Regions from separate parts of the Lysinibacillus sp. FSL L8-0312 genome, predicted to be linked through region 2. Evidence: a T-box and tRNA genes for the amino acid it is inferred to sense, from the RefSeq annotation. Region 2 holds a T-box; the other holds one or more tRNA genes.
The links. A T-box is a leader RNA that pairs with one kind of tRNA and senses whether it is charged. The one in region 2 lies ahead of tyrS (tyrosine--tRNA ligase), so its partner is inferred to be a tRNA-Tyr.

Region 1 (4,933 bases), 900 kb from region 2:
GTATTGAAATTCTAACCCATGCCCCTTAGCGGGGCAGGAGACAGTGTCAGGCGGACAGTTTGACTGGGGCGGTCGCCTCCTAAAAGGTAACGGAGGCGCCCAAAGGTTCCCTCAGAATGGTTGGAAATCATTCGTAGAGTGTAAAGGCACAAGGGAGCTTGACTGCGAGACCTACAAGTCGAGCAGGGTCGAAAGACGGGCTTAGTGATCCGGTGGTTCCGCATGGAAGGGCCATCGCTCAACGGATAAAAGCTACCCCGGGGATAACAGGCTTATCTCCCCCAAGAGTCCACATCGACGGGGAGGTTTGGCACCTCGATGTCGGCTCATCGCATCCTGGGGCTGTAGTCGGTCCCAAGGGTTGGGCTGTTCGCCCATTAAAGCGGTACGCGAGCTGGGTTCAGAACGTCGTGAGACAGTTCGGTCCCTATCCGTCGTGGGCGTAGGAAATTTGAGAGGAGCTGTCCTTAGTACGAGAGGACCGGGATGGACACACCGCTGGTGTACCAGTTGTCTTGCCAAAGGCATCGCTGGGTAGCTATGTGTGGACGGGATAAGTGCTGAAAGCATCTAAGCATGAAGCCCCCCTCAAGATGAGATTTCCCATTACGCAAGTAAGTAAGATCCCTCAAAGACGATGAGGTAGATAGGTTCGAGGTGGAAGTGTGGTGACACATGGAGCTGACGAATACTAATCGATCGAGGACTTAACCAAAACGTTTGAACCATTCAATGTACGTTTATCCAGTTTTGAAAGAATAAAAAATATTATAATATACTTGTAATTTTGATAAAATATGTTATAATAAGTATTGTCTTTCAAATAGTCTAGTGATGATGGCAAAGAGGTCACACCCGTTCCCATACCGAACACGGAAGTTAAGCTCTTTAGCGCCGATGGTAGTTGGGGGTTTCCCCCTGTGAGAGTAGGACGTCGCTAGGCTATATACTAAAATTATTCCGAAGTAGCTCAGTTGGTAGTAGCACCTGACTGTTAATCAGGTTGTCGCAGGTTCGAGTCCTGCCTTCGGAGCCATTCTTGGAGAGTTGTCCGAGTGGCCGAAGGAGCACGATTGGAAATCGTGTAGGCGGTTAACACTGTCTCAAGGGTTCAAATCCCTTACTCTCCGCCAGCACTTTGATTTATTCCAAAAGTTGGCCCCTTGGTCAAGTGGTTAAGACACCGCCCTTTCACGGCGGTAACACGGGTTCGAATCCCGTAGGGGTCACCATTTAAATACCCAGATGGAGGATTAGCTCAGCTGGGAGAGCATCTGCCTTACAAGCAGAGGGTCGGCGGTTCGAGCCCGTCATCCTCCACCATTATTTTTACAATAGTATATGATTATCGCGGGGTGGAGCAGTGGTAGCTCGTCGGGCTCATAACCCGAAGGTCGTTGGTTCAAATCCGGCCCCCGCAACCAAATGGTCCCGTGGTGTAGCGGTTAACATGCCTGCCTGTCACGCAGGAGATCGCCGGTTCGATCCCGGTCGGGACCGCCATTTATTTTAATAACAAGGGTCAGTAGCTCAGTTGGTAGAGCATTAGATTGAAGCTCTAAGTGTCGGCGGTTCGATTCCGTCCTGACCCATCATGTTTTTTTGCCGGTGTAGCTCAGTTGGTAGAGCAACTGACTTGTAATCAGTAGGTCGTGGGTTCGACTCCTATCGCCGGCACCATGTATTCCCGGAGGGGTAGCGAAGTGGCTAAACGCGGCGGACTGTAAATCCGCTCCTTAGGGTTCGGCGGTTCGAATCCGTCCCCCTCCACCAGTTTTATTATTATAGGGGCATAGTTCAACGGTAGAATAGAGGTCTCCAAAACCTTTGGTGTGGGTTCGATTCCTACTGCCCCTGCCAATTAATTTTATGGCGATTGTGGCGAAGTGGTTAACGCACCGGATTGTGGTTCCGGCATTCGTGGGTTCGATTCCCATCAGTCGCCCCATTTAAAGTAAAATTAATAAAAATTATAATATAATGGCGATTGTGGCGAAGTGGTTAACGCACCGGATTGTGGTTCCGGCACTCGTGGGTTCGATTCCCATCAGTCGCCCCATTTATATAATTATCTTTTGGGGTATAGCCAAGCGGTAAGGCAACGGATTTTGATTCCGTCATGCCCTGGTTCGAATCCAGGTACCCCAGCCATTTTGCGGAAGTAGTTCAGTGGTAGAACACCACCTTGCCAAGGTGGGGGTCGCGAGTTCGAACCTCGTCTTCCGCTCCAACTTCGATGGCGGCATAGCCAAGTGGTAAGGCACAGGTCTGCAACACCTTTATCACCGGTTCAAATCCGGTTGCCGCCTCCATATTTTAACTCTAATCGGTGTATCCGATTTTTTTTATCTCCATTATGCCGGTGTGGCGGAATTGGCAGACGCGCACGACTCAAAATCGTGTTCCTTTGGAGTGTCGGTTCGACCCCGACCACCGGTATCCTAGACAGTATGTTAAAACTGTCTATAGAAACGTTTCTTACTTAGTGTAAGAAGCGTTTTTTTATTTGTCATCAATAATAATATTGCATTCTAAACCTCGCGTGAATGATTAAAATTTTTTATGCCAAAAGAGGATATAAATACATACATATTGAATAAACAGTAAATACGAAGGTAGGTGTGGAACATGATTATAAGGGAAGCAAAATTGTCGGATGCTAAAGGCATAGCAAAAGTTCATGTAGATAGTTGGAAGAATACTTATAAAAATATTCTTCCTACCGAGTATTTAGAAAAATTGTCTTATGAGCAAAGAACAGAATTATGGGTAAGGAACATCTCTAAAGTTGATCATTATGTCTTTGTTGCAGAAAACAATAATGGGGAAATTATTGGATTTACTGATGGTGGTAAGAGAGCTGAAAATGAAATTGAAGGGTCTGGGGATTTAACATCCATCTACATTTTAGATCAATTTCAGGGTCAAGGAATAGGCAGTAAACTAGTCAATAAATTGTTTACTAAGTTGAAAGCATTAGGCTATGAAAAAATATTTGTTGAGGTTTTAGAGGATAATCAGTCGAAGCGTTTTTATAAGAGATTGGGTGCTAGATTAGAAAAAACGGAAAAGATTAATATAGGAAATCAAGACTTAGACTTATTAATTTATGTGTGGAGTAATATAGATCCTGTTCTTTATCAAACTAGAGGAAAAAGAAAGGCTGATTAAAATAAGTAGCATTGGTGGTGAAAATTTTGCATCCCATACAACGAAATGAAATACCTAAAGACATAATTGAGTATGTTGGAGGAGTTATCCATATTTATTTTCCAAGACAAGGACATACATCGGATGTAGGAATTCTTAATTCTAAAAGAGGAATATTCGTTTTAAAAAGAACAAAAGGAACACAATTTTGTTCCTGGTTAACGAAAGAAGCAACTGTCCTTAAACATTTATCAAAATCTACATTACCAGTTCCAACGTTGCATTATTTTATTGAACAACCATTAGAAAATCAGTCATGGGCTTTAATGGCATATTTAGAAGGCGACACCGTTAGAAGTGCACTAGAAAATGAGATTAAAGAGGAAAACAGACATGAAATAATATTTAACTTTGGGAAGATCCTTTCTGCCATTCATTCAACCCGATGTCCACAAGAGTTAGTAAAAGACACACCATGGATAGACGATATGTTGGGACAAGCTGAGTTTAATTTGAAAAATTTTAAAGTAGATGGCACTCCAAAATTATTAGATAAATTGAAAAGGAAAAAACCAAAAATCATTCAGCAAACATTTATACACGGTGATTTCACAATTGACAATGTTCTTGTACAGAATAGAAAAATTTCAGGAGTTATCGATTGGAGTGCTGGAGCATTAGGTGATCCACGATATGATGTTGCTCTGGCGGTACGCCCTAAACCACATGTATTTGAAACAGAACAAGACGAACAGATATTCTATGAAGGGTACGGCGTTAAGTTAATAGACCAAAATGAATACAATTACTTTAAAAATGGATTATATGAATTTTTTTAAATTAAAAATATTTTAAACCGTTCTATAGGATAAAAACTTCCTTTATAGATCGGTTTTTTATTTTCCCGGTCATTTTTAATGATTAGTTCATGCTCTGTTCATGTAAACATTTTAAGCTATGAGTAATCAAAGAAATGGAGGGGTTAGTAATGAACCTTGCGTGGAAAGAGATAAAGAAGAATAAAGTACGGTTTTTAATCTTGGGCTCCATTATCTTCCTAGTTAGTTTTTTAACGTTTATTATTTCGGGTTTGGCAAATGGTCTATCGCAGGATAATGCAGCTTTAATTAAAGATTTACCGAAAGGACAAATTTACATGGCTGAAGATGCAGAGGGGGCGTTTAATCTTTCGAGAATTGATAGCGACCTTCAACAGGAAGTCATGGGGAAAGAGAAAGAAGCAGTAGCTTTTTCGATTCAAATGGGCTTTTTAAATGATCAAGACGATAAACAGCAGAGTGTTGCCTTTGTTACATCTACCGAGTCCAGATTGTTTCAAAATGTGCATCAAGGGGAGGTACTGTTAGATAGCTCGTTACAGGATAAAGGAATCAAAGTCGGAGATACATTAAAGAATAATCAATACAATGGTGAGTTCATCGTTAAAGGCTTTGTGGAGCAAAAGAAATATAGCCACGCACCTGTCGCTTACATTAGTGAAGAGGCCTATCACGAGATGTATCGTGTAAAGGACAAACAGTTAATTTATGTACCAAATAGCGAGCCAAAAGAGTTTAAAGGGCTACAAGCATACAACAATAAAGAATTTCTCAATACAATTCCCAGCTATAGTGCGGAACAGCTATCTTTAAATATGATTATATGGTTCTTAGTTGTCATTAGTGGCATGTTATTCGCCATTTTCTTCTATATGATGAATGTGCAAAAAATTGGTTTGTATGGCATCTTAAAAGCAATTGGTTTAAAAACAAGTAAGTTGTTT
Region 2 (4,933 bases):
ACTTCGCATTCTGATATTGTTTGTTCATTACATGAATCCTATTTAAAAGGTCAATTAGATGCATTGTTTACGAACAATGAATTTGTGCAAATTGAAAGTATGATACATAATTGCGATTTATGTAAATATGAAATAAACGTGACAGAAATCGAAAGCTAGATTAAAAATCCATTTGTTTGTCACAAAGACGGAGAAGTTCCAGTTTACAGACACCTTTCATATCATTTATAATGAGTAAGAGATTATTGTGTCGTGGGCAAAAGGAGGGGAAATCTTCATGGATAATATGTATAAAGTTATGGCATTCTGGACAGGTATTTTTGCCGTTATGTTCTACCTTGGTGGTATGAACGAGGTATCGCTATTATTCTTAGGTAATACAGGTTTATTCTTATTATTAGGCTTCTTAAACCTTTCAGAACGTATGTACATGTACATTTTCGGAGCATATTTAACTGTATTCTTCGCTGGCTTCACGTACTATACAACATTCATTCACGTACCTGGTGGCGGTCATTAATACAAAAAAAATCGCGTATCTCACAATGCTGAGATACGCTTTTTTATGCGCTTTGGTTATTCCTTTTTAAAATCCATTTAAGAAAGGATTTGTCTCCATTTCTGCGCCTACTGTTGTATAATTTCCGTGTCCAGGATAAATAATAGTATCCTCGGGTAATGTCAACAATTTGTGATGAATGGATGCTAATAATACTTTTGTTGAGCCACCTACTAAATCTGTACGTCCCACACCTTGTTCAAATAACGTATCTCCAACAATGGCAAAACCGTCATTATCAAAAACATAAGAAATACTACCAGGTGAGTGTCCTGGGGTAAAAACAGCTTGGAAAGCAAAATTACTGATCTCAAATAGCTGTTCTTCTTTAATAATTGTGTCTTGCGCTGGTGCTGCTACCCTATAATCTGGTAATGCAGCATATTTACTAGAGCCATTCTTCGTTGGATCTCCTAGCCAGCTAACTTCCTTTTCATGAATCCATACAGGAATATCAAACACTTCGCGTACAGCATCTACAGCCCCTATATGATCAAAATGGGCATGTGTTAAAAAGATAGCAAGTGGTTTTAAGCCATTGCTACGAATTGTTTTAATAAGACGCTCTGCTTCCTCACCTGGATCAAATATAATACATTCCTTTTCTTTATTCGATACGATATAGCAATTCGTTTGAACAGGTCCAAGAGAATAACTTCGTACGTTCATCATAGTGATCACCTCAACTTTCTATTATACAGGCTTTGCCACAATTTGACGATAAATGTTCATAGTTTACGCTATTTTAGTTCTCGACAAAAACAAACAGAACGTTTACAATTAAGGAGGAATATTGTTTGCGACATTCATTTTCTGATGTCGAAAGGAGTGTCTATTTTTAATGAACTTATTAATGGTTATTTTTGGTCTAGTAGCGATTTTAGCTGTAGTTGGTACATTCCAAGCAATAAAAGAAAAGAACCTATTAAGCGTTGTTTTCAACTTATTAAGTGCCGCTGTATTCGGATGGTTCGTCATCATGACGATTGTTCACAGTGGGTATCCACCACAATTACACTAAAATTCAGACAAAAAGGAGCAGTCTCCCTGGAGATTGCTCTTTTTTTGTATTTATTATTTATTTAATTTAAGAAATCGTTTCTTACCAATTTGAATGACATCATCATTCATTAGTACAAGTGATAAATCATCCATCACTATTTTTTCTCCATTCAAGGATACTCCATTTTGCTTGATTAACCGCAGAAATTCACTCTTACTATGAATATAATCCATTGCCACTAGTTGTGGGATAATATCCACTATTCTTTCCTTATCAATTTCTAGGAGCAGTATAGGAATATTTTTTGGTATTTCCTTTCTTTGAAATGCAGCTTGGAAATAGGATTTAGCTTCCTCCATTGCTGTAGTCCCATGGTATAAGGCCGTTATAATTTCTGCTAACTGTAATTTTACATCACGGGGATTCTCTCCCATTTGCAGTCTATCTTGAATGGTTTGCACTTGTAGTGGATGCTCATCTGTTGCTAGTTCAAAATATTTGATGAGTAAGGCATCTGGTACTTCCATTACCTTTTTAAACATGACCTCTGGCGCTTCACTGACACCAATATAATTGTCAAGGCTCTTACTCATTTTTTCAATGCCATCTAAACCTTCGAGTAATGGCATAAAAATGGCAATTTGTTTTTCTAACCGCCGTTGCTTTTGTAAGGTGCGGCCCATTAAAATATTGAATGTTTGATCTGTTCCCCCTAATTCAATATCGGCCTGTAGCTCTACCGAATCATATGCTTGCATAAGCGGGTAGAAAAATTCGTGCATGCCAATTGGTATTTGCTGACGGTACCGTTTTTGAAAGTCCTCACGTTCTAACAGTCGAGCAACGGATGTCGTGGCTGCCAGCTGAATGACTTCTTCAAATGACAGCTTTGCTAACCATTCACTATTGAAACGAATAGTTGTCTTGTTCATATCTATCACTTTAAAAATTTGCTCACAGTATGTTTTAGCGTTTTGCTTGACCATGTCATCACTTAACGCGACACGGCCTTTTGCTTTACCCGTTGGATCACCAATACGCCCTGTAAAATCACCGATAACAATGACCGCCTGATGCCCTAAATCCTGCATTTGCTTTATTTTCCGTAGAACGACTGCATGCCCTAAATGAATATCCGGCGCGGACGGATCAAGCCCTAACTTAATGATTAAAGGCTTCTGCTCCTTATAGGATCGCTCTAATTTTTCGAGTAATTCCTGCTCATCAACGATTTGATGAGCCCCCTTCTTAATTATCGCTAATTGCTCTTTTGGTGTTAAAAACATATGAAACATCTCCTTGTAATATTAAATATTAATATTGCAAGCTCTATAAGAGTTCACTAATCAACTACGCCTCAGCGTAAGAGGACGGCCAAATCAAGATAAACACTTGGGCTGTAAAGGCATAAAAAAAGCCCTTAGGACTAATCCTAAGGACGTTCATGAACGTGTTACCACCTTTTTTCGAGAGCTATTCACACAGCCCTCCTCAATAAGTACAGCCATAGCGATACTTTTGCAATGATTACGGATGCAACCCCGTCGTAGCCTACTAAAATTTCGGTACGCAGCTCCAAGATGTATTCACTTTAATATCCCTTGCGCCTCTCAGCAACCGGCTACTCTCTGTCAGTTCGATTAAAGCTACTCGTTCTTTTCCATGCCTTTCACTCTTATACTCCGAAATGCAAAAACAAATCTTCGTTATGCAGATATTTAAATTTATTATAATTGCTTATAGTAATTTGTCAATCAAAAAAGAAAAGAGAGACCTCAACTTGAGATCTCTCTTTTGTTATTTGACGGAATCCTGTTTTAAATTACCTGTCTTTTCATCATAGAAACGTAGCAGGTCTCCATTTATGATAGCATCGGAATTTTCCAGCTCCATTGTCGCACGATCAGCATATGACTGGCATGGCTCACCATCTATTTCTTCACCAGTTGCTTTGTCATAGCAAGCTTCTCCAGCATAAACATATTTATCTGTTATAAAGCGTCCATCACGGAAGACAACAAAATCCTCATGCTCTGGAGAGAATAAATCTGCACCCATTTGCATGTCTTTTGACGTTTCAACGCCAAGAAGATGTAAGATTGTTGGACGTAAATCCATTTGTCCTGAAATCTCTGTCATTTCTTTACCATCGTCAGATCCTGGGATATGGATGAATAAAGGCACTTCTTGAAGCAATGCATTGTCCATTGGTGTAATTTGTTCTTTTCCTAAATATTGTGCCATCGCTTTATTATGGTTTTCAGAAATACCATAATGGTCTCCATACATTACGATAATAGAGTTATCATAAACACCTTGATCTTTTAACTCTTGGAAGAAGTCTTTTAAAGCTTCATCCATATAACGTACTGTCTGGAAGTAACGATTTAATGTACCTGAATTTGAATCATATTCAGGAATCATAATATCTTCAGGATCCAAAGTGAATGGATAGTGGTTCGTTAACGTAATTAATCTTGAATAGAATGGCTGTGGCATGTCTTTCATTAAAGCAGCAGATTGCTCTAAGAATGGTGTATCTTTCATACCCCAGTTGACAGCTTGCCCTTCTTCAACCGTATATGAATCTATATCGTAGAATTTATTAATTTTTAACGATTGATACATGATATCACGGTTCCAGAATGATTTATTATTCGGGTGCATGACATTTGTAAAGTAGCCATTTTCTCCAAGGCGTTCAGCCATTGAATTATACGTATTTCCACCATGCGTGAAGAATACAGCACCACGACCTAATCCAAACAATGAGTTTTCAACAATAAACTCTGAGTCAGATGTTTTTCCTAAGCCTGTTTGGTGATAGAAGTTACTGAAATAATACGTATCTTTATCTTTTGTTAAAGAGTTTAAGAATGGCGTAATTTCATGACCATTCATATCATTATTGATGACAAAGTTTTGTAAAGACTCCATCGACACAACAATTAAGTTGCGACCTTTATATTTCCCAAACATCTCTGGGTTAACGGCAGCCTGATTAGAACGCACATAGTTGTTTACTTCAACTAATTCACTGCCATCCGCTAATGCACGCTGAGCAGATGATTTAGTTTGAATATAAATATCATACAAATGGTAATTGTACGTACCAATATTTTTTACTAATAATTCGCGGTCAAAACTACGTGTTAATAATTGTGGACGCTCTGTTTCAGCTAATCCTAAGTTTAAAAATGAAATTGCGACTGCTAATACAAAAAATGCACGTCGGAATTCAATATTCACTTTAAATGCTTCTTTCATTTTCGGTAAAAATTTATTCGCTAAGATTAAAATAACGACATCAACGAAATATAATACATCCCATGGCTCAACAATGGCTGCTACTGATGTTCCTAAGTCACTGA

Region 1: it encodes a tRNA-Tyr, which carries the amino acid that the T-box ahead of tyrS (tyrosine--tRNA ligase) is inferred to sense. The anticodon was not compared.

What each region holds. Positions count from the first base shown of each region.
Region 1 covers NZ_JBBOOV010000001.1:2,457,479-2,462,411, reverse strand. Annotated here, with positions in the region: rRNA gene MHI22_RS12515 (23S ribosomal RNA) at 1-715, shown strand, start outside; rRNA gene rrf (5S ribosomal RNA) at 828-943, shown strand; tRNA gene MHI22_RS12505 (tRNA-Asn) at 960-1,036, shown strand; tRNA gene MHI22_RS12500 (tRNA-Ser) at 1,042-1,133, shown strand; tRNA gene MHI22_RS12495 (tRNA-Glu) at 1,158-1,232, shown strand; tRNA gene MHI22_RS12490 (tRNA-Val) at 1,248-1,323, shown strand; tRNA gene MHI22_RS12485 (tRNA-Met) at 1,350-1,424, shown strand; tRNA gene MHI22_RS12480 (tRNA-Asp) at 1,428-1,503, shown strand; tRNA gene MHI22_RS12475 (tRNA-Phe) at 1,520-1,592, shown strand; tRNA gene MHI22_RS12470 (tRNA-Thr) at 1,605-1,680, shown strand; tRNA gene MHI22_RS12465 (tRNA-Tyr) at 1,690-1,773, shown strand; tRNA gene MHI22_RS12460 (tRNA-Trp) at 1,787-1,860, shown strand; tRNA gene MHI22_RS12455 (tRNA-His) at 1,873-1,948, shown strand; tRNA gene MHI22_RS12450 (tRNA-His) at 1,984-2,059, shown strand; tRNA gene MHI22_RS12445 (tRNA-Gln) at 2,077-2,151, shown strand; tRNA gene MHI22_RS12440 (tRNA-Gly) at 2,156-2,230, shown strand; tRNA gene MHI22_RS12435 (tRNA-Cys) at 2,239-2,312, shown strand; tRNA gene MHI22_RS12430 (tRNA-Leu) at 2,359-2,439, shown strand; gene MHI22_RS12425 (GNAT family N-acetyltransferase) at 2,629-3,171, shown strand; gene MHI22_RS12420 (phosphotransferase family protein) at 3,186-3,989, shown strand; gene MHI22_RS12415 (ABC transporter permease) at 4,139-4,933, shown strand, end outside.
Region 2 covers NZ_JBBOOV010000001.1:1,557,197-1,562,129, forward strand. Annotated here, with positions in the region: gene MHI22_RS07940 (helix-turn-helix transcriptional regulator) at 1-159, shown strand, start outside; gene MHI22_RS07945 (DUF2626 family protein) at 278-520, shown strand; gene MHI22_RS07950 (MBL fold metallo-hydrolase) at 587-1,231, opposite strand; gene MHI22_RS07955 (DUF2759 domain-containing protein) at 1,401-1,580, shown strand; gene tyrS (tyrosine--tRNA ligase) at 1,634-2,848, opposite strand; T-box leader at 2,994-3,234, opposite strand; gene MHI22_RS07965 (LTA synthase family protein) at 3,360-4,933, opposite strand, start outside.